2 regions of the Actinomyces oris genome follow, and region 2 is predicted to be linked to the other one. Evidence: riboswitches for the same ligand, from Rfam matches in the RefSeq annotation. Region 2 holds a riboswitch; the other holds the start of a gene.
The links. A riboswitch is a leader RNA that binds a small molecule or an ion and turns the genes downstream of it on or off. The one in region 2 is predicted to bind FMN.

Region 1: linked by a shared signal. The riboswitch ahead of ribD (bifunctional diaminohydroxyphosphoribosylaminopyrimidine deaminase/5-amino-6-(5-phosphoribosylamino)uracil reductase RibD) and the one ahead of AXE84_RS10980 (ABC transporter permease) in region 2 are both predicted to bind FMN.

What each region holds. Positions count from the first base shown of each region.
Region 1 is NZ_CP014232.1:3,010,683-3,026,261, reverse strand. It holds gene AXE84_RS12220 (leucine--tRNA ligase) at 1-1,828, shown strand, start outside; gene AXE84_RS12215 (helicase HerA-like domain-containing protein) at 1,950-4,016, opposite strand; gene AXE84_RS12210 (glycosyltransferase) at 4,283-5,539, shown strand; gene AXE84_RS12205 (DegV family protein) at 5,609-6,484, shown strand; gene AXE84_RS12200 (helix-hairpin-helix domain-containing protein) at 6,642-7,403, shown strand; gene AXE84_RS12195 (ComEC/Rec2 family competence protein) at 7,400-9,307, shown strand; gene holA (DNA polymerase III subunit delta) at 9,304-10,206, shown strand; gene ribH (6,7-dimethyl-8-ribityllumazine synthase) at 10,214-10,687, opposite strand; gene AXE84_RS12180 (bifunctional 3,4-dihydroxy-2-butanone-4-phosphate synthase/GTP cyclohydrolase II) at 10,684-12,015, opposite strand; gene AXE84_RS12175 (riboflavin synthase) at 12,009-12,647, opposite strand; gene ribD (bifunctional diaminohydroxyphosphoribosylaminopyrimidine deaminase/5-amino-6-(5-phosphoribosylamino)uracil reductase RibD) at 12,647-13,735, opposite strand; FMN riboswitch at 13,824-13,951, opposite strand; gene AXE84_RS12165 (DUF1846 domain-containing protein) at 14,083-15,570, opposite strand.
Region 2 is NZ_CP014232.1:2,727,795-2,743,373, forward strand. It holds gene AXE84_RS10970 (holo-ACP synthase) at 1-299, shown strand, start outside; gene putP (sodium/proline symporter PutP) at 565-2,058, shown strand; FMN riboswitch at 2,197-2,347, shown strand; gene AXE84_RS10980 (ABC transporter permease) at 2,481-3,476, shown strand; gene AXE84_RS10985 (ABC transporter substrate-binding protein) at 3,542-4,525, shown strand; gene hisG (ATP phosphoribosyltransferase) at 4,582-5,427, opposite strand; gene AXE84_RS10995 (phosphoribosyl-ATP diphosphatase) at 5,485-5,748, opposite strand; gene AXE84_RS11000 (DUF6318 family protein) at 6,461-7,099, shown strand; gene AXE84_RS11005 (hypothetical protein) at 7,363-7,959, shown strand; gene AXE84_RS11010 (hypothetical protein) at 8,185-9,870, opposite strand; gene AXE84_RS11015 (ABC transporter ATP-binding protein) at 9,867-10,658, opposite strand; gene AXE84_RS11020 (response regulator) at 10,757-11,512, opposite strand; gene AXE84_RS11025 (sensor histidine kinase) at 11,509-12,897, opposite strand; gene AXE84_RS11030 (DUF3866 family protein) at 12,890-14,062, opposite strand; gene AXE84_RS11035 (helix-turn-helix transcriptional regulator) at 14,131-15,168, shown strand; gene AXE84_RS11040 (helix-turn-helix transcriptional regulator) at 15,171-15,579, shown strand, end outside.

The sequences.
Region 1 (15,579 bases), 280 kb from region 2:
GGAGGCCTGGACCGGCGGCTACGCGACCCCCGCCGAGGCCGTGGCCGCCTACCGCGCCCAGGCCGCGGCGACGTCGGACGCCGACCGCACCGACGAGGGCCGGGTCAAGACCGGCGTCTTCACCGGCTTCTTCGGAATCAACCCCGTCAACGGGGCGAAGGTGCCGGTCTTCGTGGCCGACTACGTCCTCATGGGCTACGGGACCGGCGCCATCATGGCCGTGCCCGCCCACGACGAGCGCGACTACGCCTTCGCCACCAAGTACGACATCGACATCGTCCAGACCATCGGCCCAGCCGACGACCCCCACGGCGTCGACCTGAGCGCCCAGGCCTACACCGGTGACGGTGTGGTCGTGAACTCCGCCCAGGGCGACCTGGACATCAACGGCATGGGCAAGGACGAGGCCAAGGCCACCATGATCGGCTGGCTGGAGGCCAAGGGCGCCGGCCGCGGCGCGGTCACCTACCGCCTGCGCGACTGGCTCTTCTCCCGCCAGCGCTACTGGGGCGAGCCCTTCCCGATCGTGTGGGACGAGGACGGCGGCGTCCACGCCCTGCCCGAGTCGATGCTGCCGGTCGAGCTGCCCGAGGTCACCGACTACTCGCCGCGCTCCTACGACCCCGACGACGCCGACTCCTCCCCGGAGCCGCCGCTGGGCAAGGCCACCGAGTGGGTCGAGGTCGAGCTCGACCTGGGCGACGGCCCCCGGAGGTACTACCGCGAGACCAACACGATGCCGCAGTGGGCCGGCTCGTGCTGGTACGAGATGCGCTACATCGACCCCACCGATGACAAGGCGCTCGTTGACCCGGCCAACGAGGCCTACTGGATGGGGCCGCGCCCCCAGGCCGGCAACACCTCCGGCGGCACCGACCTGTACGTCGGCGGTGTCGAGCACGCCGTCCTGCACCTGCTTTACGCGCGCTTCTGGCACAAGGTCCTGTTCGACCTGGGCCACGTCTCCTCCTCCGAGCCCTACCACCGCCTCTTCAACCAGGGCTACGTCCAGGCCTACGCCTACACCGACTCCCGCGGCCAGTACGTGCCCGCTGACGAGGTCGAGGAGGTCACCGCCGAGGACGGCTCCACCAGCTACCTGTGGCAGGGGCAGCCCGTGCGCCGCGAGTACGGCAAGATGGGCAAGTCCCTGAAGAACATCGTCACCCCCGACGACATGTACGAGGCCTACGGCGCAGACACCTTCCGCGTCTACGAGATGAGCATGGGACCGCTGGACGCCGACCGCCCGTGGGACACCCGTGCCGTCGCCGGCAGCCAGCGCTTCCTGCAGCGCCTGTGGCGCAACGTCATCGACGAGACCACCGGCGAGCTGACGGTGACCGAGGAGAGCGCCGACGAGGAGACCCGCCGGCTCGTGGCCAAGACGATCGTGGGCGTGCGTGAGGACTACGAGGGGATGCGCCTGAACACGGCCATCGCCAAGCTCATCGTCCTCAACAACCACCTCACCGGACTCAGCGCGGTCCCGCGCGAGGCCGTCGAGGCCCTCGTCCTCATGACGGCGCCTGTGGCCCCGCACATCGCCGAGGAGATCTGGAAGCGCCTGGGCCACGAGCACTCCCTGGCCCACGAGGACTTCCCGGTCGTGACCGACGAGGCGCTGCTGGCCGCCGAGAAGGTCACCTGCGTCATCCAGGTCAAGGGCAAGGTCCGCGACCGCCTCGAAGTCGACCCCGACATCTCCGAGGCCGAGCTTGAGAAACTGGCCCTGGAGGCCCCCGGCGTCATCCGCACCCTGGACGGGCGCGGCGTGCGCAAGGTGATCGTGCGCGCCCCTAAGTTGGTGAGCATCGTCCCCGAGTGACCGCGGCGGGCTCCCCGACGGCGCCGCTGACGGCCGCGCCGCGGTAGCCCAGCAGCAGCACGAGGGGCTGCACCAATCCGAGATGGTTGGTGCAGCCCCTTCGCTCAGCTTGAGCCGGTTCTCAGCGGCGCCTGAGGGTGCCGAAGATGGAGCGCGTGATCTCGCGGGTGATCTGGCGGCCCACCGAGCCGATGGTCTTCTCGACCTCCCGCTTGCGGCGCTCGGCAGCCTTCTCCTCCTCGCGCTGGCGACGCTGGGCCTCCTTGACGGCCTCGCGCTCCAGGCGCTCGGCCTCCTTCTGACGCTGAGCCGCCTGGCGGGCGGCCTCCTTCTCCAGGGCCTTCTGCGCGGCGGCGTCGGCCTTGGCCTGCTCCTTGGCGGCCTGCTCGGCGGCGCGAGCGGCCTCGGCGGCCTCGGCGTCGGCCTGGACCCGCTGGGCCAGCAGCTCGTAGGCGGACTCGTTGTCCACACTCGTGGCGTACTTGGGTTTCAGCGGTGAGGAGGCCAGCACCTGGCTGACGGTGCCGTCCTGGGCCGGCCCCATGACGGCGGCGGGCACGTTGATGACCACCGGGGCCACCGGTGCCGGGCGCCCCTTCTCGTCCAGCACGCTGACGACGGCCTGGCCGGTGCCCAGCGACGTGAGCACCCGGCTGAGGTCCACCGGGCTGACCGGGAAGGTGGAGACCGCCTTCTTGAGGTTGGCGGCGTCGGCCGGGGTGTGGGCGCGCAGCGCGTGCTGCACCCGGCTGCCGAGCTGGGCCAGGACCTCGTCGGGGACGTCCGTGGGGGACTGGGTGATGAAGACGATGCCCACGCCCTTGGAGCGGATGAGCCGCACCGTGCGCACCACGGCCTCCAGGAAGGCCTTCGAGGCGCCGGAGAACAGCAGGTGCGCCTCGTCGAAGAAGAACACCATGGTGGGCTTGTCCGGGTCGCCGACCTCCGGCAGGGTCTCGAAGAGCTCGGCGAGCAGCCACATGAGGAAGGTGGAGAACAGCGTGCCCTGGGACTGGATGTCGGCCAGCTCCAGGGCGGAGATGATGCCGCGCCCATCGGGGGAGACCCGCATGAGGTCACGCACGTCGAGCGCCGGCTCACCGAAGAAGGCCTCACCGCCGGCCGCCTCCAGGGCGGCGATCTCCCGCAGGATGACCCCGGCCGTGGCCGCGGAGACCCCACCGATGGTCTTGAGCTCTTCCTTGCCGGCGTCCGTGTTCGTCAGGTAGTCGACGACGGCGCGCAGGTCCTTCAGGTCCAGCAGGGCCAGCCCCTGGCTGTCCGCCCAGTGGAACACCAGCTGGAGAGCGGAGGCCTGCGTGTCGTTCAGGCCCAGGACCCGCGAGAGCAGGATCGGCCCGAACTCGGTGACCGTCGTGCGGATCGGGGTGCCGCTGATCCCGGCGCCGGAGTCCGACCCGCCGAGGTTGAACAGCTCGATGGGGAAGGACTGGCCCTTCCAGTCCTGGCCGGTGGAGGCGATGCGGGAGGCGATCTTGTCATTGGAGGCTCCGGCCTCGGCCAGTCCGGTCAGGTCCCCCTTGACGTCGGCCAGGAACACCGGGACACCGGCGGCGGACAGCCCCTCGGCCAGGAGCTGGAGCGTGCGGGTCTTACCGGTTCCGGTCGCCCCGGCCACCAGCGCGTGCCGGTTGAGCAGTCCCAGCGGGATGCCCACCGACAGGTCCTTGACCGCCGTGGGCTCGCCCCCCGAGAGCGTGTCGAGGTAGGTGCCCACCGGCAGGGTGGGGGAGGAGAAGCTGTAGCCGGAACGCACCTGGGCGGTGTAGTCGGCCTCCTCGGCCTCCTGACTGCCCAAGGCATGCTCGGCCGAAGCGGCGGTCTCGGCCTGCGCGGGTGCCGGATCCTGAACTGGCTCCTGGGGCTGCTCGGCAGTCGGTACCGGTTCGGCGGCCGCCGCCGGCTCAGCCGCAGGCTGTTCTGCCGGCTGTGCAACCGGGGCGGCAGCCGGTTCGGCGACGGGGGCGGCGTCGGCTGCCTGAGCGGCGGGCTCGCCCGGTGCGTCAGTAGTGCGGGGCTCGCCGGCCTGCTCCACGGCCGAGGCCGGGGTGGAGGCGATGGCGGCGTCAAGGGCCGCTTGGGCGGCGGCTGCCTTGGCTGCGGCGGCTTCGGCGGCGGCCTGTGCGGCCTCGGCCTTGAGGCGTGCGATCTCAGCGGAATCGGTCATGGCGCCATCGTAAACGCCGAACCTGCCAGTGCGCTGACCCGGGCATGCCAGTGGAGCCGGCGCCGTTTCTGACCGTGAGAGAGGCAGGAGCCCGGCGAACAAGGTACCCTCGGGCCTCAATGGCGTTGAGATAGTACGTCTGATCCCGCACCTGCCCGCCCCAGTGCCGCGAGGTTTATACGCCCCATGCTGCCCCCTGCGTCGTCGTTTCCGAAAGAACCGCCCCTGACGGGCCGGCTGTCGGCGCACCCGAAACACAGGAACAGGTGAACGCTGTGCGGATCGCCTTCTTCATTGACGACTACCTGCCCTCCGTCCACGGCGTGGCCACCTCCACAGCCACCTTCCGTGCCGCCCTGGAGCGCATGGGACACGAGGTCTATGTGGTGGCCCCCAAGGCCGAGGGCTATGAGGAGACCGACGACCACGTCATCCGCCTGTCCTCCTCGCGCTACTACGTCTTCGACAGCCGCGAGGTCGCCACCATCTATCCGGGCCTGGCCCGGCGCTTCGACGCTTACGACTTCGACATCGTCCACAGCCAGACCCAGTTCAGCCTGGGGGTCCTGGCGCACTGGGTGGCCAAGCGCCAGAACATCCCCCACGTCACCACCATCCACACCCTCTACACCGAGCTCATCGACGACTACCCGCTGGCCGTGCTCTCGGGCTTGCTGGCTCTGTCCGTCGCCTTCCCCGTGGCGCTCAAGTCGCAGCCTGTCCTGCCGCGCGTTCACCGGGAGACCATCAAGCACCTCAACAAGCGCGACATGAAGACGGCCCTGTCCCGTCAGGGGTGGCGCCTGACGGCGGCCTTCGCCAACAAGTGCGACGCCTGCCTGTCGCCCTCCCAGCACCTGGCCCGGATTCTCATCGACGACGGCGGACTGACCACCCCCTGCATGGTGCTGCCCAACGGGCTGGACTCCACCCGCTACCGTAGTGCCCGCGCCGCCGACTCACCGATCCCCAAGGCCCCCGGCGAGAAGATCATCATCTGCGTGGCCCGGCTCAGCCCGGAGAAGCGGCAGATGACACTCGTTGAGGCCATGCCCCACCTGTCCGGCCTGCCGGTCAAGCTGGTGCTCGTGGGCCCGGGCCCCTCTCAGGAGGAGCTGGGGCGGCGCGCCGAGGAGCTCGGGGTGGCGGACCGGGTGATCCTGACGGGCAAGTGCTCGCCGGAGGAGGTCGCCGTCCTGCTCAAGCAGGCCGACGTCTTCTCCTTGGCCTCCTACCACTTCGACAACCAGCCCATGGTGTTCCTGGAGGCCGCCGCCTGCGGGCTGCCGATCGTCTACTGCGACGAGCGGATGACCGAGTGCCTCACCGAGCGCAACGCGATTCTCACCGACGGCATCGAGGGGGAGGACTTCGCCCGGGTCTTCGCCTCCCTGCTGTCCGACGACGCCCGGCTCGCCGCGCTGTCCGAGGGGGCCCTGGAGGTGGCTCAGCAGTTCGACTCCAAGACGATGACCAGGCGGCTCATCAACCTCTACGAGGATCTCCTGGTCTCGTATCGCTGACGGCCGGGCCTACAGAGCAGCCGTGGCGCCTTGCCGGTCAGTGCGCGGCTTGCCGATAAGGTATGCGGCATGTCGCTCGCCGTCGTCACCGACTCCGCCGCCTGCCTGACGGAGCCCCTGCTGCGTGAGCGCGCGATCGAGGTGGTGCCGCTGCACGCCATCCCCGCTGACAACGGCGAAGCCGCCACCACCTCCCGGCCCAGTGTCCAGGAGCTGGTGGACGCCTACCGGCGCGCGGCCAGCAGGGCCGAAGAGGTCCTGGCCATCCACATCTCCTCGGCCCTGTCCGGCACCATGGACAACGCCCGCATCGCCGCCGCCCAGCTCGAGGCCGAGTACCGGGACCAGCCCAACGGCCCGGGCCCGAGCGCGGGGCGCCGACGCCCGCAGTGGCTGCGCGTCGTCGACTCCGGCACCAGCTCCGGCGCCCTGGGGCTCGCGGTGCTGGCAGCCTCCGGCGCCCACGACGCCCGTCGCGGTGCCGCCCTGGCTCAGGCCAGCACCGCCCGGTCCTGCCAGCTCTTCGTCGTCGACGACCTGGGACGCCTGGCCCGCTCGGGAAGGATCGACCGCACCACGGCCCGCCTGGACGGTGTCCTGGGAATCCGTCCGGTCCTGGCCCTGACCCGCGACGGAATCCGGACGCTGGAGACCGTGCGCGGGGCGGCCCGCGCCAGGCGCCACCTCATCGCGCAGGCCGTCCGCGTCGCCGGCGGGACCGCCCTGTCCGGCCCCAGGCACCCCGCAGACCCGGTGCGCCTGGTCATTCAAGGCGACGACGCCTCCAAGCTGGCACTGCTCGAGACCGATCTGCGCCAGGCCATGGAGGAGGCAGGAGCCAAGGTCTCCGAGGTCCTCAGCCTCCCGGTCGACGAGGCGACGAGCACCCACGTGGGCCCCGGCGCCCTCGGCATCGCCGTCGCCCCGGACCTGAAGACCCATTGAGCCAGGTCTGACGACGCGGCTCGGTTGCCACAGGCCGTCAGGCGCCACTGCTCTCCACAGGGCAGACAGCTTCACCATGCGCCCCATGGGTCCGGTCCCTACCGTCGAGGACATGGGAGCCAGACGGAGCGACGCGCACAGGGCCCTGGACGACCTTGTGCGTCTGGCCTGCTCAACCGACCCCGAGGAGCCGGTGCGCCGGCCACGTCGCCTCGCGATCGCGCCCCGGGCGGCGATCATCGCCGGCTCTGCCCTCCTCATCCTGGCTCTCGCCCTGGCCCTGAGAGCCGTGCTCGTCTCCACCGGCGCCGGCAGCCACGCGGCTCCGGCCGCAGCGGCGGGGGCATCGGCTCCAATGCGGCCCCCACCCACAGGGGCGGCCGCGAGTCCAGCCATGAATCCGACCACGGGACCGGCAGCAGGACCAGGCGGCTTGAGCACGACATCGGGCAGCGTCGTCGTCCACGTCACCGGGGCGGTGAGCAGGCCGGGGGTGGTGACCCTGCCCCCGGGAAGCCGTGTCACCGACGCCATCAACGCCGTTGGAGGAGCCAGCGCCGAGGCCGACACCCAGCAGCTCAACCTCGCCCGGGTCCTGAGTGACGGCGAGCAGATACGGGTCCCGCGTATCGGCGAGGTCCTGCCCGACCCCGCACCGCAACCCGGTGGGGCCACCGCCCCCGGTGCACGGACCGCCCCGGGGAAGTCCGGCGACGGCGGCGCATCCGGGACGGTCAATATCAACACGGCCTCGGCCTCTGAGTTGGAGAAGCTGCCCGGAATCGGCCCGGCCCTGGCCCAACGGATCGTCGAGTACCGAGACTCCCACGGGCCCTTCGCCAGCGTGGACTCCCTCACCGACGTCCCCGGCATCGGCAAGGCCAAACTCGAGGGCCTGCGAGAGCAGGCCACCGTATGAACGAGGACCACGGGGGCAATGGTGGGGGCAGTCCCAGTGCCCCGTGGGACGACCCCGCGCTGTATGTGCGCCTGCGCCAGGAGCAGGGCCGCAACCGGCACCGAGACGGAGGTCGGCACGCCACCTCCTCCAAGGCCCCCGAGGCCCTCGACCTGCGCCTGCTCGCCCCGGCGCTGGCCTGCTGGGCCGGCGCCGGGTGGGCCGTTGGACGTGAGGCGGCAGACGCCTGGAGGCAGGTCCTACTCCTGGCCTCCGGGTGCACCGCCCTGGCAGCGATACTCGTGGTTCTTGTCCTGCGCTTCCGGCCACCACGGCACCGGGCCGACCCGCGTCCCGGAGCCCCCGAGCACGACCCCGGGGCGATGGGTACCCTCAGCGCCAGCCTGCTCGTGTGCGCCCTGTGCGCCGCGACGGTTCTGACCATCAGCGCCGCCCACCTGTGGGCCCGCCAGCGCGACCCGTTGACCGCGGCAGTGGCCACTGGGCAGCCGGTCACACTCATCGGCACCGTCTCCCAGCAGCCGCGAGTCTCAGCCACCAGCCGCTCCACCCTGGTCATCACCGCCCTCGACGTCGAGCAGGTGGACACGCGGGCCTCCACCCTGAGCGCCACCGTCCTGGGCGACACGCAGTGGCTGAGCCTGCCCATGGGGACCCGCGTCCGTGTGCGCACGCGCCTGCGCCCCACCGAAGCGGGACGCGCTGAGGCGGCCATCATCCCCAAGCGCGCCGGCGTCACCGTTCTTGGCTCTCCGAGCGGGATACTCGGGGCGGTCACCAGCATTCGCGATGGTCTTGCCCGGACTGTCGGGGCACCGGGTATCGGGGCATCGGGCACTGGGGCTCCCAGCGCCGCAGGAGCGGGGGAGGAGACGGGTCTGTGGCCACCGGGAGCCCGCAGCCTCGTACCCGGTGTTGCCCTGGGCGACGACCACGCCCTACCGGCCCCGCTGCGCGAGGACATGCGCACCGTCTCCATGACGCACCTGACCGCCGTCTCCGGGCAGCACGTCGCCATCATCCTGGGACTGGGCCTGGAAGCCCTCGGGGCGCTGCCCCGGCGGTGGCGGGCACTGCTCGGCGCAGTCATGCTCACCCTCCTCGTCATCCTGGTGCGTCCCTCGGGCTCCGTGCTGCGCGCCGCCACCATGGGGGCCGTCATGCTGCTGGGCGTCGTTGCCGGCAGACGCGCCGCCTCCGTGCCCGCCCTGTGCGCCGGAGCCATCGTCCTGCTGCTCATCGACCCCTGGCAGTCCCGTGACTACGGCTTCGCACTGTCCGTGGCGGCCACCGCCGGGATCGTCATCGGCTCCAAGCCAGTCGCAGCCCACCTCTCACGCCGCCTGCCCAGGTGGTTGGCCGCCGCTGTGGCCCTGCCGCTGGTGGCCCAGGCCGCCTGCGGGCCGATCCTCATCCTCCTTCAGCCCTCGGTGGGGGCCTGGTCGGTGCCCGCCAACCTGCTCAGTGAGCCGGCCGCCGTCATCGCCACCATCAGCGGGCTCCTGGCTGCGCTGATCGCACCGGCCTGGCCCGCAGCCGCCGCCGTCACCGCCTGGCCGGCGCTCGCGGCCTGCTCCTGGATGGTGTGGGTTGCCGGCTTCTTCGCCCACCTACCCGGCGCCGCCCTACCCTGGCCAGGCGGTCTCACGGGCGCCCTGGCACTGGGGGCCTGCGAGATCGGGGTCCTGCTCGTGGCGGCTCCTCGCGCCCGCCGCGCCGTGCTGGAGGAAGCCGGGCGGTTGACGCGGCCCGCTCGTGGCAGGCTTGCCCCATGGCAGCGACCCGCACCCCCCGCTCCCGGGGCCCGCGCAAGGCACCGGCTGGACTGCGCTGGGACCAGGCCCAGCTGGCGCCGATCGTCCTCATCCGCGCCGGCGAGGAGGTCCTCGCCGACCGAGCGGTGAGGAACCTCCTGGCGCAGGCCAAGGCCAAGGACCCCACCACCGAGATCACGCGCCTGGAGGCCGCCACCTACGAGCCCCACCAGCTCGACACCCTTGTGTCGCCCTCCCTGTTCGGTGAGCCCCGGCTCGTCTACGTCCCCGCGCTGGAGCAGATGACTGACGCCCTGCTGAGCGACCTCATCGCCTACGTGGGCGCCGCCGACCCCGAGGTCAGCGTCATCCTGCGCCACAACGGGGGTCAGCGGGGCAAGCGCCTGCTGGACGCCATCAAGGCCTCGCCCTACCCGACTATCCAGTGCGAGGCCGTCAAGAGCGCCAAGGACAAGTCCTCCCTGGTCGTGGCCGACGTGCGCCGCGCCGGACGAAGCATCGCTCCCGAGGCCGTCGGCGCTCTCGTCGACGCCCTGGGCAGCGACCTGCGCGAGCTGTGCTCCGCCGTCGACCAGCTCCTCGCCGACACCCAGGGCACCATCACCGTCGACCACGTGCGCACCTACTACGCCGGCCGCATCGAGGCCACCGGCTTCACCGTGGCCGACGCCGCCGCTGCCGGCAACACCCCGGCCGCCATCACGGCCCTGCGCCACGCCGTGGCCACCGGCACCGACCCGGTGGCCATCGTCGCGGCCCTGGCTATGAAGGTGCGCCAGCTCGCCCAGGTCGCGGCCGCCGGGGGCAGACGCATGAGCCCCGCCGAGCTGGGCATGGCCCCCTGGCAGGTGGACCGGGCCCGCCGCGAGCTCCAGGGCTGGTCCGACGATGCCCTGGCCACCTCGATCCTGGCCGTGGCCCGGGCCGACGCCGAGGCCAAGGGGGCCAGCCGCGACCCCGTTTACGCCGTCGAGCGGGCGGTCCTGGCCATCTGCAACGCCCGCCGCGCCGGCAGTCGCCGGCGCTGAGCCGTTCTCAGCCCCGCATGGCGGCCAGCGTGAGCGCCGTGGACATCGCCGCGCACGCCGCCTCGTAGCCCTTGTCCTCCTCCGCGCCCGGTCCGCCGCAGCGGGCCAGCGCCTGGGCCTCATCGTCGCAGGTGAGCACGCCGAAGCCCACCGGCACCCCGGTGTCCAGCGCCACCCGGCTCAGCCCGTCGGTCGCGGCCCGGCACACGTAGTCGAAGTGCGGGGTGCCGCCGCGGATGACGACGCCCAGCGCGACGACCGCCTCGGCACCGCCTCGCGCGGCGGCCGCGGCGAGGACCGGGAGCTCGAAGGAGCCCACCGCCCGGACGACGCTCGCCTGGGCTCCGGCCTCTTCGATGGCGCGCAGCGCCCCGGCCACCAGGCCCCCCATGATGCGCTCGTGCCACTGGGCGGCCACGACTGTCACTCTCATGCCCCGCGCGTGAGGTGCGCTCTGCTCAGGTGCCCCGGATCCGCTCATCGTTCCTCTCCTTCGTTCTCGTCGCTCGTGTGCCAAGTGTCGTCGTCGGCCCTCGTCTCGCCGGGCGGTGAGTCCGCGTCGGCCCCGGTGGGGTCGAGCCCGTTGAGCAGATGGCCCATACGGTCGCGCTTGGTGCGCAGGTAGTCGAGGTTCTCCCCGTTGGCGAAGGTCGGTGTCGGCGTCATGGAGCGGACGCTGACTCCGTAGCGCTCCAGGCCTGTCACTTTGTCCGGGTTGTTCGTCATGAGCTCGACCGAGTGCACGCCCAGGTGGCGTAGCACCTGGGCGGCGGTGGCGTAGCTGCGGGCGTCGGCCGGCAGCCCCAGCGCGACGTTGGCGTCGAGGGTGTCCATACCCTCCTCCTGCAGCGCGTAGGCGCGGAGCTTGTCGATGAGCCCGATGCCGCGCCCCTCATGGTCGGAGGCGTAGACGAGGACCCCGCGGCCACGGGCGCTGATCGCCTCCATGGCGGCGCGCAGCTGCGGCCCGCAGTCACAGCGCAGCGAGGACAGGACGTCGCCGGTCAGGCAGGCGGAGTGGACTCGGGTGAGGACCTCCTCGCCGTCAGCGATGCGGCCGCACACCAGTGCGAGGTACTCGGTGCCGTCGACCCTGCTGCGCAGGGCGTGGGCGGTGAACTCCCCGTGCGCGGTGGGCAGGTGAGCTGAGACGACCTCCTCGACGAGTTCCTCGTGCAGCCACCGGTAGCGCTCCAGGTCACTGATCGAGATCATGGGCGTGGCGTGGGCGTCGGCGAGCTCACGCAGCTGGTGCCGGCGCGCCATGGTGCCGTCGTCGTTGATGACCTCCACCAGGACCCCCACGGGCCGGTTGCCCGACAGGCGCATGAGGTCGACGGCGGCCTCCGTGTGACCGCGGCGCGTGAGGATCCCGCCCTCGCGTGCCCGCAGGGGGAAGACGTGTCCGGGGCGGACGAGGTCGTCGGAAGCTGAGCCCGGGTCCGCCAGGACGCGGACGGTGCGTGCCCGGTCGGCGGCGCTCACGCCCGTGGTGATGCCGGTGCGGGCGTCGGCGCTCAGCGTGAAGGCCGTCCTCTTGGGATCGGTGTTGTGCTCGGTCATCATGGGGATGCCCAGGCGGTCGAGCTCCTGGCCCGCCATGGGTGCGCAGATGATGCCGGTCGAGTGCCGGATCGCGAAGGCCAGCTGCTCGGTCGTGGCGCTCTGCGCGGGCAGGATGAGGTCCCCCTCGTTCTCTCGGCTCTCATCGTCGACGACGATGACCGTCCGGCCCTCGCGCAGTGCGGCGAGAGCGTCCTCGACGCGGTCCATGCGCGTGCCCGGGGATGCGCTCCTGGTGCTCAGCATGCCTGCTGCCCCTCCTGGCTCGGGCGGGCACCCAGAAGACGCTCGGCGTACTTGGCCAGGACATCGACCTCGAGGTTGACCCGTTCTCCGGGGCGCCTCGTGCCCAGGGTCGTGCGTCGCAGCGTCTCGGGAATGAGCCCGACGCTGAGCGACGCCTCCGCACCCGGCACGGGGGCGTCGACGACGTCGACGACGGTCAGCGACACGCCGTCGAGGGCGACCGATCCCTTGACGGCGACGTAACGGGCGATCTCCTGCGGCAGGCCGATGCGTAGGAGGTTCCAGTGCTCACCGCGGTGGTGGTCGAGGACCTCGGCGGTGGCATCGACGTGCCCCTGGACGATGTGCCCGCCGAGCCGGTCACTGGCGCGCAGGGCGCGCTCGAGGTTGACCGGGTCTCCCGGTGCCTGGGAGCCCAGGGTGGTGCGAGTGAGAGTCTCGGCCATGAGGTCGGCGGTGAAGGTGCTCCCGTGCACGGCGGTGACCGTCAGGCAGCACCCGTTGACGCTGACGGAGTCGCCCAGGCTCACGTCCTGGGTGACGGTGGGCGCCTCGACCGTCAGCCGGGCGCTGTCCTCGACGGTCTCGAGCCGGACGATGCGTCCGAGCTCCTCGACGATTCCGGTGAACATCAGTGACTCTCCTTGGTGTGGAAATGGGCAGTGGGAACGTCGTCGGCCTCCAGATCACCGCAGAGGCGGACGGCGAGCTCGTCACCTGCGCCGAGGACCTCGACGCGGGGGTTCCGCAGCCTCAGGGCATCGCTGATCGTCGCCGCCCCGAAGTCGGCGAGGGCGGCCGCTCCCGCGCCCAGAAGCGCGGGGGCCGTGTAGGCGACGACCTGGTCGACAAGGCCGGCGCGCAGGAATGCGGTCGCGAGGGTCGGGCCTCCTTCGAGCAGGACATGGCGGATCTCGCGCTCGGCGAGGACGGCCAGGACGGCGCGCGGGTCGTGGTCGGGCAGGAGGAGGTAGTGGTCGTCGGCGAGCACCCTGGAGGTGGGAGGCAGGCTCCTGGAGCCGACGACGACGCGCAGCGGCTGGAGGTGGGCCGGCGCGGGCTGACCCGCCTCGTCACGGACGGTGAGGGCGGGGTCGTCGGCGAGGGCGGTGCCGGTGCCCACCATGATGGCGTCGCACTGGCGGCGCAGGCGGTGGGCGTCGTGGCGGGCCGCCACCGGGGTGATCCACTGGCTGGTGCCGTCAGCGGCGGCGATACGGCCGTCGAGGGTGGCGGCGAGCTTCCACGTCACCATGGGGCGCCCGCGGGTCACGGCCAGGAGCCACGGGCGGTTGAGACGCGCGGCCTCCTGGGCGCACAGCCCGCGCCGTACCCGCACGCCGGCGGCCTGCAGCGCCGCCGCGCCGCCCCCGGCCTGCTCGGTCGGGTCGTCCTGGGCGTAGATGACCTCGGCCACGCCGGCGTCGAGGAGCGCCTGGACGCACGGGCCGGTGCGGCCCTGGTGGTTGCACGGCTCGAGGGTGACCAGGACGGTCGCTCCTCGGGCGGAGGCGCCCGTCGCGGCGAGGTTCGCCAGTGCGTCGACCTCGGCGTGGGCGCTGCCGGCGCCACGGTGATGGCCCTCGGCGAGGACGTCGCCGTCGGGGGAGAGGATGACGCAGCCGACCCGGGGGTTGGGGCCGGGCGGGGCGTCGGGGGAGGCCGCGGCCCGTAGGGCGCGCTGCATCGCGGCCGTCTGCACAGTGGTGAACGAGGTCATCCGGTCCTCTCCCTCGGGTGCGCTGGGGAGAGACACCGCCATGATCGACCGCCGGGTGCACGGCAGCGGGCGAGGCATGGTGTGTCCCGTGTGCGCTTCCCATCCGGACTCTCACCGTCGGTCCAGGAGTTCCACCTGGTCAGCCGGTCGCTGGATGCGACCGGGTCGCGGACTGTCACCGCCGGTTCGGACTTTCACCGAGCCCAGAGCACACGAGCTCATCTCGTTGAGGAGAATGTACCGCGCGCGAGTGCGTTCAGTCACCTCTGCGTACCTATGTGACCATCCACACCTCGGCAGGGCGACCGGGTGCGGGCGCACCGCAGGAGGGTGGCCCGCACCGGGCCTCACTTCTTGCGGTACAGGGACTTGGTGGCGTAGACGGGCTCGTTGGTGACCTGGACTCCCAGGGCGCGGAAGATGCCCTCGTCCACCGAGCCCAGGATCGTGGAGGTGTGGACCTCGCAGCCCCGCAGCGTCTCGAGCTGGTCGAGGGCCTTGCGGGCGTTGTCGTCCCCGTTGGCGGACACGGCCAGGGCGATGAGCACCTCGTCGGTGTGCAGGCGTGGGTTGCGGCTTCCCAGCCTCTGGGTCTTGAGCTTCTGGATGGGTTCGATGGAGGCCGGGGCCAGCAGGTTGACGTCATCATCGATCCCGGCCAGGAGCTTGAGGGCGTTGAGCAGCATCGCCGAGGAGCACCCCAGTAGGGCGGAGGTCTTGCCCGTCACGATGCGCCCGTCGGGCAGCTCGATCGCCGAGGCCGGCTCGCCGGTGGCCTCAGCCACCTCCAGCGCGGGCGGCACGACGGGGCGGTCCTCCTTGCTCACCCCCACCTTGGCCATGAGCAGCGCGATCCGCTGGGACTGGACGGGGGCGATGACCTCGCGTTTCTCGGTCACCAGGGCCCGGTAGTAGCGGCGGATGATCTCCTGGCAGGCGGCCTGCCGGCAGACCTCGTCGTCGCTGATGCAGTTGCCGGCCATGTTGACGCCCATGTCCGTGGGGGAGGCGTAGGGCGAGGAGCCCAGGATCTCCTCGAACAGGCGGCTCAGGACCGGGAAGACCTCGACGTCGCGGTTGTAGTTGACGGTCTGGACGCCGTGGGCAGCCAGGTGGAAGGGGTCGATCATGTTGACGTCGTCGAGGTCGGCGGTGGCGGCCTCGTAGGCGATGTTGACCGGGTGGTCCAGAGGCAGGTTCCAGATCGGGAAGGTCTCGAACTTCGCGTAGCCCGAGGAGATGCCCCGCTGGTGGTCGTGGTAGATCTGGGACAGGCAGGTGGCCATCTTGCCGCTGCCCGGGCCGGGGGCGGTGACGACCACCAGGTCCCGCCTGGTCTCGATGTACTCGTTGCGCCCGTAGCCCTCCGCCGAGACGATGCGGGCGACGTCACCGGGGTAGCCGGGGATGGGGAAGTGACGGTAGACGGTGATGCCCAGCGCCTCGAGCTTGCGCTTGAAGTCCTGGGCCTGGCGGTTGTCATCAGTCCACTGGGTCACGACGACGCTGCCAACGTAGAGCCCGTAGCTGCGGAAGGCGTCGATGTGGCGCAGCAGGTCGTCCTCGTAGGGGATGCCCAGGTCCGCGCGGACCTTGTTGCGGGCGAGGTGCTTGGCGTTGACCGCCATGACGATCTCGACCTCGTCGGCCAGCTCGGCGAGCATGACGATCTTGTTGTCCGGGGTGAAGCCCGGCAGCACGCGCGAGGCGTGCATGTCGTCAATGAGCTTGCCGCCGAACTCCAGATAGAGCTTGCCGCCGAACTGGGCGCGGCGCTCCGCGATATGGCTGGACTGCATCCGCAGGTACTTGTCGCGGTCGAATCCGATGCGCAATGGGCTCTC
Region 2 (15,579 bases):
TGGCAGCGCGATGGGCGGCCAAGGAGTCCTTCATCAAGGCCTGGAGCCAGGCACACGTTCTGTGTGCAAAATGTCGCGGAACGAGTACCTCTCCGGTTATCCTGGCCGAGGACGTCGACTGGCGTGAGATCGAGGTTGTCACCGATCGGTGGGGCCGGCCTTCTTTGCGCCTGAGCGGCACCGTTGCCCAAGCTGTTGAGCACAGCCTCGGAGAGGAGGTATCAACCCCAGGGTGTTGGCCGGTTTCCTTGAGCCATGACGGCGATTACGCCGCGGCCATCGTCCTTCACGTGCGTTGAGTCGTACCCACACAGAAGGAACGATGAAGAAACCTCGACCATGATCCAGTGAGCGGTCACTGCTGCCCGTCAAGTCATGTCACGTACGGATGTCCACATCATCCGAGGCGCTTGTCTGTCACTCATGGTCACGCCATCAGAAACATCAACGACGAGCCGCGATATACCGCGCACGCCGACCTGAATCGTTCAAGAGGCTCCAGAAGTCCTCTCTCCAACGGCGGTAGCGGTGTATCTCTTCTCTGACCGACGTGAGGACATATAGATGACTGCCACTACCTATCAAGCCATCGCGATGATCGTCTACTTCGTGGCCATGCTCGCCATCGGGGGCTGGGCCTATCTGCGAACGGACAACTTCGACGACTACATGCTCGCCGACCGCGACCTCAATCCTTGGGTGGCGGCACTGTCGGCGGGAGCCTCGGACATGTCGGGGTGGCTGCTGATGGGACTGCCGGGAACCCTGTACGTCAGTGGACTGGTCGAGGGATGGATCGCCGTCGGACTGACGGTCGGGGCCCTGGCCAACTGGCTGCTGGTGGCTCCTCGTCTGCGCGCCTACACCGAGGTCGCCAACAATTCGATCACCGTCCCCAGCTTCCTGGACAACCGACTCCACGACACGCATCGGTTGCTGCGGTGGTCCAGTGGTCTCATTATTCTGGTCTACTTCACCTTCTACGTCTCCTCCGGCATGGTCGCCGGCGGCCGTTTCTTCGAGTCCTCCTTCGGAATGGACTATCGCCTCGGCATGGTCATCGTCGCCGCCATCACCGTGGTCTACACGCTGATCGGCGGGTTCCTGGCCGTGTCCTACACCGACTTCGTCCAGGGCGTCATGATGGTGACCGCCCTGGTCATGGTGCCCGTCGCGGGTGTCATTCGGCTCGGGGGACTGTCCAACCTGAGGCAGGCCATCGCCGAGGTCGACCCTCACTACTGGGTCATCTGGGGGCCGACGACGACGCTGCTCGGCGTCATCTCGGCGCTGGCCTGGGGCCTGGGCTACTTCGGCCAGCCGCACATCATCGTCCGGTTCATGGCTATCCGCAGCCCCAGGGAGGCCGTGGCCGGAGGCACCATCGGAATCGGCTGGATGCTCTTCGCCGTGCTCGGTGCAGCCGGCACCGCGATCGTGGGCGTGGCCACCTACCAGCACGACAAGAAGCAGCTGGCCGACCCGGAGACCGTCTTCATCACCCTGGGCAAGCTGCTCTTCCACCCGTTGGTCGCCGGATTCATGCTGGCTGCCATTCTGGCCGCCATCATGTCGACGATCTCCTCCCAGCTGCTCGTGACCTCCTCGGCGCTCATCGAGGACCTGTACGGTTCCTTCGCCCGCACCCGGGAGGAGAAGATCAGCGGCAACCGCATGGTGCTCTACTCACGCATGGCAGTCTTCGCCATCGCATTGGTCGCGGCGGTCATGGCCTGGAACCCCAGTAAAACGATCCTCGACCTCGTGGCCTTCGCCTGGGCCGGCTTCGGCGCCTCCTTCGGCCCCACCATTCTGCTGTCGCTGTACTGGAAGCGCTTGAGCGCCATGGGAGCCTTCGCCGGAATGATCACCGGGGCCGTCGTCGTCATGATCTGGGGGAACGTCTCCGGTGGCCCGGGCGGCGTCTTCGACCTCTACGAGATCGTGCCCGGATTCCTGAGCAACCTCGCTGTGGCCGTGGCCGTATCTCTCGCAAGTCAGCCCTCCAAGGAGATCTCCGAGGAGTTCGACGCCGCCGTTGCGGCCTCACGGGCGTAGCCGGCCCACACCATTGCTCGCGGCGCTGTGGATCATCATGGCGCCTTGAGCGGTCCACGACTGCTGTGGTGACCCAGAACGATGGTCACCGCAGCGGCAGTGGCCCCGTAGCGATCAACGTTGTATCCTTGCGGCCAGCAACGTGCTCCGGGGTCGGTGAAAGTCCGAACCGGCGGTCACAGTCCGCGACCCGCTCGCACCGCAGCCGCTTGAGGCGGCCATGGATGCAGCGGCTGAGCCGGTGGAATCCCGGCACCGACGGTGAAAGTCCGGAGGGGAGGATGCGCGTGGCGCTCAGCGGGGAGACCCGCAGCTCGAGACAACGTCCCAAGCTCACGGACAGCCGTGAGCTCACCGGGAGGTGAACCGGGCGAGCGCCCAGCACGTGTGTGCGCCGACCGACGGCACACAGGCGGACCCCGGTGCAGCCGGGAGCACCCGTTCCCGGAACGATCCGGGAGGACACCGCCGTGTACAGCCCCAGCCCCATCGGCAAGGCCGCACGCTCCTACGCTTCCCCCACCGCAGTATCCCGCGATGCCCACGAGCCGGTGACGTCCTCAGGCTCGCCAGCGCCCTCGCCGTCGGGGTCTGCCTCAGAGTCGCCGCGCACAGTTCCGGCTCACCATGAGCCTCGTATCCGCGCAGTAGGCCGTCGCGGCCCGTGGCCGGCGTTCCTTCTCGGCGCTACTCTGCTCGTCGCGTGGCAGGCCGCCGCGGCCTCAGGCGCCGTTCCGGCGATCTTCCTGCCCAGCCCGCTGGCCGTCGTCAACCGGATGTGGCTGGGCCTGACCCAGGCTGGGCTGGCCGCCTACGCCGGGGTGACGCTCAAGGAGGCGCTGCTGGGTTGTCTGCTGGCTGCGGCCTTTGCGCTGCCACTGGCCTGGGTGCTGCACCATTGGCGGTTCTTCTCCCGGGCGGTGCTGCCCTATGTCGCTGCGAGCCAGGCGGTTCCCGGTATCGCCTTAGCCCCGCTCCTCGTCCTGTGGATCGGCTACGGCACTCTGCCGGTGGTGATTCTGTGCGCCTTTATGGTGTTCTTCCCCATCACGATCACCGTGCTTCTGGGGCTGCGGGGCCTGGACACTGACGTCATCGACGCCGCCCGGCTCGACGGCGCGCACGGGCTGAGCATGCTCGTGCACATGGAGCTGCCCATGACGCTTCCGGCGATCTACACCGGACTGCGCACAGGGTTCACCCTGTCGATCACCGGCGCGGTCGTCGGAGAGATGATCATGGGCGGTGACGGCCTGGGAATGCTGTTGTCCACGCAGCGCGACAAGGTGGACACCACGGGCATGTTCTCCACCATTGCCCTCCTGTGCATCCTGGCCACCACCATCCACTGGGCGCTCCACGAGCTCGAGCAGCGCAGCCGCACGGTGGACGCCCTGCGTGGCCGGCGTGCCGGCTGAGCTGCCCGACCATCGCGCCCTCGCTCCCATCGCCCTGCCCTGATCCGCCTGGAAAGGAAACACTCATGCCCCTCTCGCGCCGCCACCTGCTCGCCAGTGGTCTCGTCCTGAGCGGAACCGGCGTGCTCGCCGCCTGCTCCTCACAGTCAAGCAGCCCACTGACCATCGGCCTGACCTACACGCCCAACATCCAGTTCGCCCCCATCTACATGGCAAAAAAGAACAGCAAGTACGCCTCCGGGGTGAGCCTGCGTCATCACGGGGCCCAGGAGGGGCTCTTCGACGCTCTTCTGAGCGGAAAGGAGCAGCTTGTCGTGGCGGGAGCCGATGAGGCCGTCGTCGCCGCCTCCAACGGGTCTGACCTTGTCGTCGTCGGCGGCTACTACCAGTCCTATCCGGCCTGCCTCATCGTGCCGGAGAGCTCGCCAATCAAGACACCCGCGGACCTCAAGGGCAAGACCGTCGGCACGCCGGGACGCAAGGGGGAGACCTGGTACGCCCTCCAACTGGCCATGGACACCGCCTCGCTGAGCGAGTCCGACCTGACGATCCAGGACATCGGCTACACCCAGCAGGCTGCGCTCGTGGGTGGCAAGGTTGACGCCGTCGTCGGCTTCTCCAACAACGACGCCGTGCAGATCAAGCAGGCCGGCACCGCGGTGCGCACGATCCAGCCGTCCGAGTCGATCCCCCTCATCGGCGTCTCCCTGGTGACGACCCGCAAGCTGTTGGACTCCAGGCGTGAGGACCTTCAGGCGGCGGTCAAGGCCTCAGTGGAGGGCATGACCGCGTTCGTCAAGGATCCTGACGCCGCGGTCGAGGCGACCAAGGAGTACGTGCAGGACCTGGTTGACTCCACTCAGGCCGCCAACGCCCGCGAGGTCGCCGTGGCCACGGGCAAGCTGGTCAGCGGGGAGGGCAAGGCGGCCGTCGGCTCAGTGCGGGTCGACGACTTCACACCGATGATCGAGTTCCTCGCCTCCCACAAGATCCTGGGCGACAAGAAGACACCCAAGGCCGCCGATGTCTGCGTGCCCCTGGGGCAGTAGAACGCAGGGGAGTGGGCCAGGGCGTCCGCCCCGGAAACGTCACCGGGGGAAGGCGTCTACAGCCGGCAGGCCAACAGTGAGGAGACGAGGATGGCGCGCGCCCCGACCTCGTAAAGCTCGTCCATGACCCGGTTCATGTCGGCTCGCGGGACCATGGCGCGTACCGCCACCCAGTCGGGGTTCTGCAGCGGGGAGACAGTGGGGGACTCGATGCCCGGGGTGAGGGCCGCCGCCAGGTGCAGCTTGTTCATGGGGATGTCGTAGTCGATGAGCACGTAGGCGCGGGCGCGCAGCACCCCCTCCAGCCGCCGTACGAGCGTGGCCAGCCCGGGCTCTGCGCGGAACTGCTCGGTGGTAATGAGCACGGCCTCGCTGACAAGGATCGGGTCCCCGAAGGTCTCCAGGCCGGCGGCCCGCAGCGTTGTTCCGGTCTCGACGACGTCGGCGATGAGGTCGGCAACGCCCAGCTGGACGGAGGACTCCACGGCGCCGTCGAGGTGAACGGTCTGGGCATCCACGCCCCTGGCGGCCAGGTAACTGCGCACCAGGACGTCATAGGAGGTGGCCACGCGGCGTCCGGCGACATCGGCCAAGGAGCTCATCGTGCCCTTGGGGGCGGCGAAGCGGAAGGTGGAGCGGGCGAAACCCAAGGGCAGGTGCTCGACGGCGTCGACCCCGGAGTCCAGGAGCAGGTCGCGGCCGGTGATGCCGGCGTGGACGGTGCCTTGACCGACGTAGACGGCGATGTCGCGCGGCCTCAGGAAGAACAGCTCGACGTCGTTGGCCTCGTCGACGAGCACGAGCTCGCGGCCGGTACGGCGGGTGCGGTAGCCCGCCTCGGAGAGCATGGTGATGGCGGGGTCGGACAGGGAGCCCTTGTTCGGGACAGCAATACGCAGCACAGCGGTTCCTGATCTGTGGTGGGGGAGTCGAGTAGGAGGCGCGAGGGGCCTGGGGGCCTACAGGTAGCGGTAGACGTCCTGAAGGCTGTAGCCCTTGGCGACCATCATGACCTGGGCGTGGTAGAGCAGCTGGCTGATCTCCTCGCAGGCGGCCTCATCGGACTCGTGCTCGCAGGCCATCCAGGCCTCGGCGGCCTCCTCCACGAGCTTCTTGCCGATGAAGTGGACCCCACGGTCCAGTTCCTCCACGGTCCCGGAGCCCTCAGGGCGGGTGGCCGCCTTGTGCTGCAGCTCGTCGAAAAGGTCCTCAAAGGTCTTCATGGACCTAGGCTATCGGAAAGCCGGTGAGACACTGACCGACCGTTGTCCCATGACCTCGGTAGAACCGGGCCGGCTCGCAGCGCTCGGTGCTGGTGACGCAGACAGCCATCTCCGAGTGACGTTTTGCCCCGAGGCGACGGCAGGCCTCTATGGCCGCAGAGACCAGCTGCCGCAGATTGATTCAATCCCGGATGGAGGCGTCTCTGGCTGCCCGGGGCGGCTGACCTCATCGCCACCGGCCAGATGCTCGGGATGAGCCCGACGATCGGCAACTACGCGAAGTCTGCTGCCCCTTGTGAGGGGCTTGAGGCCGTCCCACCCTGAGGTTTTCCACAGGGTGTCCTTGGGGGCTGGTGTGGGGGTGTTGGGGCGGGTAGTGTCAATACACCGTCTGGACGGGCAGTGTCGCCCGACCTGGCGGGGTACGAGTTGTTTCGGTGGCGAGGAGGCTTCCGTGATGAGTGCGTCCCTACGATCTGCTGCGCCCGTGGGTGCGCGGCAGCCAGTTCCCGGTCCGGGCCGGTGGAGAGTGTCGCAGCGGGGCTGTGCCGCGCACGGCCGTGGCGGCCGGCTGAACTGTCATGGCATTAGTGAGTCTGCGGAGTGGGCCCGGCTGGCGGTCGGGCCGGAGTGGTTGAGCAGGCCGGTGCTGTTGGGGCGCGGTCGGCGGCCAGGGACTCGTCTTGGACGTCGGAGGGGTGTGTCTGGGCTGGTGGCGGTGTGTGTGCTGGCGCTGGGGGTGGCGGCCTGCTCGGCAAGGGACGCCAAGGCGGAGGCCAGCGCGAGCGCCAGCGCCAGCGCGTCAGCGGCTATTGCTCGGGCCGAGAAGGGCATCGCGGATGCCAACGCCAGCGCGACCGCCTCGCGCGAAGCCGCCCTGACTCCTGAGCTGCGCGCCAAGCGCGACGCCGCCCTGGCCGAACCCGCCCCGGCCAAGCCCCCACAGCTGAACGAGGAGAGCGCCGAGGGCGCAGCAGCCAGCGTCGGCTACTTCCTCAACCTCTACCGCTACGCCTTCATGACCGGGAAAACCAAAGAGGTTGACTCCATGAGCGAGAACGGATGCGTCTTCTGTAAATCAGTGATCGACCGAGCAAATCAACTACACAAAGATGGAGGATGGGCTGATAAGTGGGACCAAGACATCACGAACGTCAGGTACTACGACAAACTCGAAGGATATGATTACAGTCGAATCGAGGCAACCATAAACTACGGAGAAATGACCTCTTATTCTGGGGGAAGTTGGGAAAAGAGTGTTGCACCTCCCACCGAAGGACAGAAAGTGCGTTTCGCCATTAGGTACGTCAACGGGGGCTGGGCGATCCGGGAAGGTGAAGTACTGCAATGAACCATACACCTTCCTCTATTGCTGCCTATCTGATCTTATCGTTGACATTATTTGTTTCGGTCGAGGCTGCCGCTCTCGGCATTGGTTGCGACAATGAGGGAAATAGTAAAGACTCTTCGGGAACTAATGTTCAGTTAGGTGCAAACAACTCGGGTGACTCGACTGAGTTTACCGGAGATAAGCAGGTAACCATCGAATCTCCATCGTCAGGAGAAGGAGACCCTTCATCCAGTTCTCCAACCGTTCAGGCTTCGGATCCGTCGATGTGGGAGGAGCAGTCGCATCGGGAGTGCTCGCCCGAGAAGGACGCCTACGGGCTGGACAAGTACAAGTGCAACCTGGCCACCCTCAACCGCCCCGGTGGGCCCGACCAACCCACCACCGCCGGTGGTCCGCGTACGGTCACGGTCACCACCCGTCAGGCCGCCACCTTGATCGCCTCGGGCTCAGGCATCACCCGCCAGCCCCCAGGACCCAAGGTCATCATCTCCAAGGCCTTCATCGTCTACACCAACCCCGCCGTGCGCTACCAGACCACCACCATCCTGGGCACCTCCATCGAGGTGGAGTTCACCCCCACCTCCTACACCTGGGGCTGGGGAGACAGCACCACCACAACCACCACCGACCCAGGAGCCCTCTACCCCCACCAGACCGTCACCCACCACTACCAGCACACCGCCACCGGCGTCACCACCACCCTGACCACCACCTGGACCACCAGGTACCGCCCCGCCAGCGAGGACCAGTGGCGGCCCATCGAGGGCACCATCACCACCACCGAGACCTCCACCCCCTACGACCTGGTCCGCATCGTCACCTACCTCACCGACGACGCCGAAGAAGCCCAAGGCCACTAACCCCCACACCCAGCACCCACGCCCACACCCCACACCGCCCACCTCACTCCACAACCGGTGTCACAAACGGCGACTTTTAAGACCACACCCGGCCCGACAACCACCGCACCCTGACACATATGCGCAGGCCAGAGCCCCACAGGCCCAGGCACGCCAGCCGACGAACAGCCTAAAAGTCGCCAACCGTGACACCGAGGGCGCACGGCACACCGACACCACCCCCACTCAGTCCCGGATGGCGGCGCGCCGGGCACCTAGGGCCGCTGTCCCCATCGCCACCGATCCGACGAGCAAGCTGAGGACGACGATCATCAGCCAACGCTCGGGGAACTGGTGAGCGATACTCATCCAGACCCAGGGGGCCAGCCGCCACAGCCAGGTGGCCGCCAAGACCTCGTTACCGCCGATGAGCAGCCCCATGATGACAAGGATGATGTTGAGGACGATCGCCACGACGATCCGGGTGCTCAGAGCCACCGCCAGGCTGACGGCCGCGATCATGAAGGCAACGACCGGCATCACCATGAACCCGTAGACCGGGCCGGTCACCGCCGGCAGGTTCGGGTCGGTGCGGGTCAACGTGTCGCCCAGGACCGTCATGCCCCAGGAGGCGCCCAGGACCGGGATGAGGAAGAACCCACTCAAGACCGCAGCTGAGGTCAGGATGGCCCCGGCACCTCGGCGGGTGATGAGCGCACGCCAGGCAGGTTGGAGACGTCCCCACACCGTGATGCCGACGAGGGCTGCGGCAACCGGCACTCCCATGAGCTCGAGGAAGCTCTGCCCGTACCCGGGTGGGTACACGATGTGGAGGATCCCCAGGAAGGCGAGCAGCAGGACCGCCAGGACCACCCACACGATCCAGGGCAGAACGCCGGCCATCGCCAGGACGGCACTGCGCGGCCCGGGAACACGGGCCATACGGGTGGTGGGCGTGGCTCCACGAATCGGGATGCTTTGGGGTCGCGCGCCCGGGGCCTGCTCCAGTGACTGCACCGAGACGGTCTCCGACTGATCGTCAACGGCATCCCTTCCGCCAGGAAGCAGTCGGCTGAGCCGGGAAACCGACGACGCCGAGGCCCCAGCACCACCAGAAACCCCACAGAGCACGGCCAGTCCGACGCCGGCCAGGGTCAGGCCGATCGTCAGCAGGAACCCGGGCAGGAGCGGGTAGCCCCACACCGGCGAGTCTGCCTCAAGCAGCACGCTGCTGCCGTGAACACCCAGCAGAGGCAACGGGACCCTCGCCGTCCAGGCCCACGGGAGCATCCACCAGTCGCTCCGCTCGGCCTGGACCACGCCCGCCACGGACCAGACGAAGCCGAGGACAGGGGCGACCCCTACGGAAACAACTCGCAGCACGTGGAAGGCTGCCATGCCCCAGGCGCAGGCGCCGGTGACGACGATCCACATGTAGGTGGCGAACAGCAGGTACCGGTCCCAAGGACCCCAGCCGTTGCCAACGATCAGGGCGTGCCCCACCACCGGGGCGACCAGCGCCACCTGGCAGGCCAACGCGGACAGGCTCAGGACCACGAGGCGGGCACCCGCCACCCGGCGCGGCGCGACGGCGCGCCATGCCGTCCCACCCTGACGCCACCGCTGCTCACGCCACTGGGCCATCGCCCCGGTCAGCAGCCCCAGAGGCACGGCGAAGCCCCCGGCATACATGTGCATCCACGCCAGGGCATTGCCGTTCCACTGGAGCTCCGTGACCACTCCTGAGGAGATTGAGGCGTTCGCCAGGATGATGGTGTGAACGGTGAAGATGAGAGTCGCCCCGATCACGCCCCAGGTGAAGGTGCGCCGACTGCGGGTGAACTCAGCGCGCACCAGGTCCCACAGGCCTACTCTCACCTTTGCCGTCCCCTGTGCCTTCACCCGGGTCTGCGGCTGCACAACGGTGCTCATGCGCGCACCTCCGTCCCGACAGGGCGTCCGCTTCCGGTGACTGCCGCCAGGAATGCCGCCTCCATGGCCCGTTCGTCGTCGGCGTCGGCGAAGTCGGCCAGCGGCCCCTCGTAGACGAGGCGCCCGGTCGCCAGAACCCCGATGTCGTCACTCATGCGGGCGATCTCCCCGAGCTGGTGGCTGGAGACGACGACAGTGCGTCCCTCGTCAGCCAGGTTCCGCACGAGATCACGCAGCTCGATAATGCCCTGAGGATCCAGTCCGTTCTGGGGCTCGTCGAGGATGAGGACCTCCGGGTCGGTCAGAAGCGCCATAGCCAGAGACAGGCGCACCTTCATGCCCGTGGAGAAGGAGCCAGCACGCTTCCTGCCGACTCCAGCCAGCCCGACACGCTCCAAGAGCGGGGCAATGGCCTGCGGCGAGGTACCGGTCAGACGGCAGTGGACGAGCAGGTTGCGTCGCGCGGACAGCTGGGGAAAAAGGGCGGGGCCGTTAATGGAGGCCCCCACCTGGGCCAGGCTGCGACGGGAGAAGGGAGCACCCTGAATCTCCACACGCCCAGCGTCGGGTGTGAGCAGCCCCAGGGCGATGTTGAAGGCGGTCGACTTGCCCGCCCCGTTGAGACCGAGCAGCCCGTAGACACGGCCGGGATAGGCCGACAGGTCCAGATCGGTGAGGACCTTCTGGCGACCGAATGACTTGGAAATCCCGGCGAGCCTGAGACCGGGCGTCAGGCCGACGGCGTGGGCGGGGGAGGGGGGAAGTGATGATACTGCGGTGGCTGTCATGGTTCCATGCTCGTGCGCACCAGTACCTCAACGGATCCCCACCAGGGATACAGTCCGCATCCGCTCCCACACTCCCGTCTCCTCCCTGAGGAGGAGAGCTACCGCGGCTGGACGAGTCCCGTGGTCAGGGCGTAAATGACGAGCTCGACCCGGTTGTGGCAGCCCGTCTTACCCAGGATCGTCTTGACATGGGACTTGACCGTCGACTCGGCGACATGGAGCCGCTCACCGATACTGGCGTTACTCAACCCCTGGCACACCAACGCGAGTACGGCGTCCTCCCGAACAGTAAGAGCCTCGTAGGGACCCGACGGCGCCCCCACAACGGGCACAGCCCCATCGATCGGTGCCGACCGGGAGGCCGACGACGGCGGGGCACCAGGTCCGGTACCTGCATCAAGATGCGCCAGAACGGTTCCGGTGACGGCCGGATCCAGCCAGGACCCTCCGCCGGCGACGACGCGGATCGCCTCCAGCAGTGTCGCCGGCTCGGCGTCCTTGAGGAGGAAGCCGTGGGCGCCGGCACCCAGCGAGGCCAGGACGAGCTCCTCATCATCGAAGGTGGTCAGGACCAGAACCCGCAACGAGGCAGTGGCCGGTGCGGCACGCAGCTCGCGAATGGCACTGACCCCGTCCAGGACCGGCATCCGCAGATCCATGAGCACAAGGTCGGCCCCTGCGTGGAGACCGGTGGCTCGAGCGGTCAAACCCTCCACGGCCTGACGCCCGTTGACGGCCTCCAGAACCACCTCCATGTCGGGCTGTGCAGCCACGAGAGCACTGAAGGCACTGACCAGCAGCGGCTGATCGTCGACAACAGCCACCCTGATAACACCGGTCGTCCTGGTCGTCATCTGCAGTCTCCTGATTCTGTCTCGCCGGCCGTCATGGCGCTCGCGGGCAGCTCGAGCGGCGCCACCGGGAAGTCGACATCAATGGTGAAGAAGCTGTGGTCCCCGTTGTTGTGGACGCCGTGGGTCATGGTTCCGCCCACGAGCCTGAGCCGCTCCTCGAGGCCGACGAGTCCGCTGCCACCGAAGGGGGAGTGCTCTGCGACGTCGGGCACCGGGTTGGCGACGTGAAGGTGGCAGGAGTCCTGCGACAGTGTCAGGCTCAGCTCGATCTGGCCGGTTCCGTGCCTGACGGCATTGGTGAGGGTCTCTCCTACCAGACGCACGAGGGTGAGGCGTTGTATCGCAGACCACGCCGAGTTGCACCGCTCCAGGACCTCCGGTTCGGGAAGCACGGCGCTGATCCGGCTCCCCGAACTGCGAGTGGTCTCGATGAGGGCCGGGATGGTCCGCAGGTCCGCCAGGGGAGTGATCTCGCCGGCGTCGGAGCGCAGCACGGAGACGAGCTGGCGCACGGAGGCCAGGGAGGCATCGGCCGTGTCACGCACCGTGGTCAGGGTGCTGCGCAGCCGTTCCTCGCCTCCCAGGGCCAGGCCGGTGGCGGCCTGCACCTTGATCGTGGTGAGGCTGTGGCCCACCAGGTCGTGGAGCTCTCGGGCCAGGCTGAGGCGCTCGGCCGCAACCGCCTGGGCCGCGGCGATGCCAACGTCGAGGGCCTGGCTCTCGGCGATCCGGCGCCGGGAGGAGGCCAGCAGGTAGGTGAGTACCACGGCACCGACGAAGACCAGGCTGGAGAGTGCTCTGACCAGGAGGATGGTTCCGTCCCAGCCGGAGCCTGTCGTCGGGTCGGCGTCTGATTCGTAGGGCGGGGTGTAGGAGGCGAGGGTAACGGGGTTGACCAGGGCGCCGGCCAGAGCCAGCAGGAGTGCCGCCGTGCCCCAGCGCCGGTCGGGCTCCCAGCGGGTGACGGTGTAGAGACTGGTGATGGCCGTGGCGATGATCGGGTTGAGGCCGAGGTTGACGGGAGAGAGGACCACGAGGATCGCGTAGGCCGCCAGCAGGGCGTAGGTCGCGATGAAGGAGACACGCAGGAGACGCAACCGTCCGAACTGCGTCAGCGCCAGCGCCAGACACAGGGCGAAGTCCGCAACATAGATGGCATAGCCGCCGAAGCGCAGGATGAAGGTGACCGACTCCAGTGCGAAGGCGAGGAAGACGATCCCCAGGGCGAGATCCACGACCGGGATCGAGTAGTGTGCCCAGCGACCTCCTCGTCCCGGCACCATGCGGTGACGGGCCTGCCAGTCGTAGGCCGCTGACAGACTCGCTGTCGTCGGCAGCACCGCGCTGCGGGCCGTCGCGCCCGGTTGGCCGTCTCGATCAGCCATGCGCTGTTCCCTCGTCCAGGACCCGCCGTGCGTGGCGACCGGCCGCCGCTGCGGCGATGAAAGCGGCCGCGTCCTCATCCAAACCTCGTCGCATGGTGGACAGCCTCACCCCGGTCTGCGCCTCCACCTCCCGCAGCAGCTCCAGGAGCCCGTCGGTGGGAACCTCGACGAGTCGGTGCTGCCCGGCGCCCGGCCGGGGCGCGCACAAGGCCTCGGCCTCCTGACGCACCTGTGCCCCCAGTGGCCCCTCCAGGTCGGGGACGACGACGTCGGCCCCCACCAGTGCGACTCGCCCGTAAGCCGTCATCGAGTGGTGGGACACGCCCCGGTGGCGGGCGCGGGCATCGGCGTCAGAGACACGCAGGCAGGCCACCGGGTGTCCGCCCAGCGTGGCGACGGCGTTGATTGCGTCCCCGCAGGCCACCCCGGAGAAGCCCCAGGGCGTCTCGGTGCCCAGATTGCCGGGCCCCTGGATGACGACGGCGGCATCGGCGTGCAGGACGTGCCGGGCCGCCAGGAGCGCGTTGTGAACGCTGACCGCCTCAATGTCACCGCCCCAGGCCTGCCCGGCCGTGATGGTCCCGGTCAGCCACCCGGCCAGGCTCAGGGCGGCAACGACACGCGAGTAGGCCAAGGGCAAGGCCCCGCCGTCGGTCATGATGTAGGCGACTCGTGGCTGCTCCTGGCCGTCGGGGAAGCGCAGCCCGGCGAGCACCGCCGGCAGACTCGAGTGCAGGTCGGCCACCACCACCGGCATCCCCTCCAGATGGAGGCTGCCGATCGGCTGGGACAGCAGGCCGTGGTGGGCCGTGCCCTGCTCGTCAACGCCGGTGACCATCACCTGGTCCGGCATGTAGCGGGCCTTGACGAGGTGCCCCTCGCGCGGAGGATCGGGGGGCAGGACGTCGAGGCGAGAGCTGACCATGGCGTGCCCACCCGTGCCCAGGGCACGGTCGAGGGCCGAGACCTCCAGCCTCACCCGCTCCCCAGAGTCGGGCAGCCCAGTGAGGGCCTCGTAGGCGACCGCACGGACCCGCTGGCCGGGCAGCAGGCCGTCCGCACCATTTGGGGCCCCGACGATCTCCACGTCCAGCTCGACGCAGGATCGCCCCACGGGTCCCCATGCCGTCCTGGTCCCGGTCACTACGCCGTCGCGCCACATCATGGCGGCAGACTATCCGGGCGCGCGCGCCACCAGCCGCAGGCCACCGGATTCTCCTAGGCTGGGGCACCGTGAGCCAGCCGACCCGTAGCACCGAGGAGCGCCTGGTGAGCCTTCTGCTCACCTTGCGCAACACCACCACCGGTCTCAGTGCCGAGGAGCTCGTGGCCAGTGTGCCGGGATACGGCTTGGCGGACCCCTCCACGAATCCGCTCTCGGCTCGCCGCAAGTTCGAGCGGGACAAGGACACGCTGCGCGAGCTCGGTATCGAGGTGACCACCACCGGACGCCCCGAGGAGCCCCGGTACCGGATCATCGAGGAGGACTACACCCTGCCCGCGCTCCACCTGAGCGCCGAGCAGGCCACCTGCCTGAGCCTGGCCGCATCCGCCTGGCGCGACGGCGATCTTCCCGCCACTGCCCGGAGGGCCCTGACCAAGCTGCGCGCCGTCAGCGAGGGACCGACCGGGGGCAGCCCCACCAGCCTGCCGGTCCTCACCGCGGACCTGTCCGGTGAGGAGATCCCCGAGGAGCTCATCACCGCGGTCGACGAGCGCCGCCTGGTCACCTTCGACTACGTCTCAGCCCGCTCGGGCAGCACCCGGGCCCGCACTGTCGAGCCGCACCACCTGCTCCTGGCCGAGGGCGCCTGGTACCTCGACGCCGTCGAGCCGGCAGGCGCCCACAGCCCAGACGCCAGCAGGCAACCGGAGGAAGCGGAAGGAACCGCCGTCGGGCTGCTGACCTTCCGACTGGCTCGCATCACTGGCTCAGTCACCGTTCACGGAAACCCCGGAGCCTTCACCCGGCTTCCCGCCAAGGCGCCCAGCCGCCAGCGCGCACTGCTCGCCGCCCTGCCGGGGCGGGCTCTAGGACTGCGCCTGGCCGGGGCCCACCTCGATCCGGTTCAGGCCTCTGCGGCCGACCTGCCGGCGCACCTGGAAGGCCGTGATCTCATCGCCGTCGAGTACGAGGATCCCTTCTCCTTCGCCGGAACCGTGGCAGCACTTGGCGACGCGGTCGTCGTCCTCGCCCCCGAGTCCTTGCGCCAGGCGGTTCTGTCCCACCTGCACGGCGCCGCCGGGCTTGCGGCACCGGAAGGGGAGTGACGATGGCGCGCGTATCCGCCTCCGACCAGCTCACGCGACTGCTGGCCCTGCCCGCCTGGGTCGCGGAGCACCCCGGCGTGACCGTCACGGAGGCCGCCAAGCACTTCGGCGTCACCCCGGCCGTCATTGAGCGCGACATCAACACGCTGTGGGTCTCCGGCTTGCCCGGAGGCATGCACGGGGACCTCGTGGACTTCGACGCCGCGGACTTCGAGGCCGGGCGCCTGCGCCTGTCCGAACCACTGGGGCTGGACCGCCCGGTTCGCCTCACCCGGCAGGAGGCGATCTCTCTGCTCATGGCACTCAGGGTGCTCGCCGATCTCTTGGCCGACGACGACGCCTCCGCACCCGTCATCGCCTCCACCCAGCAGGCGGTGACCGCCCTGCTCAGCTCAGGCGCCTCCACCGAGG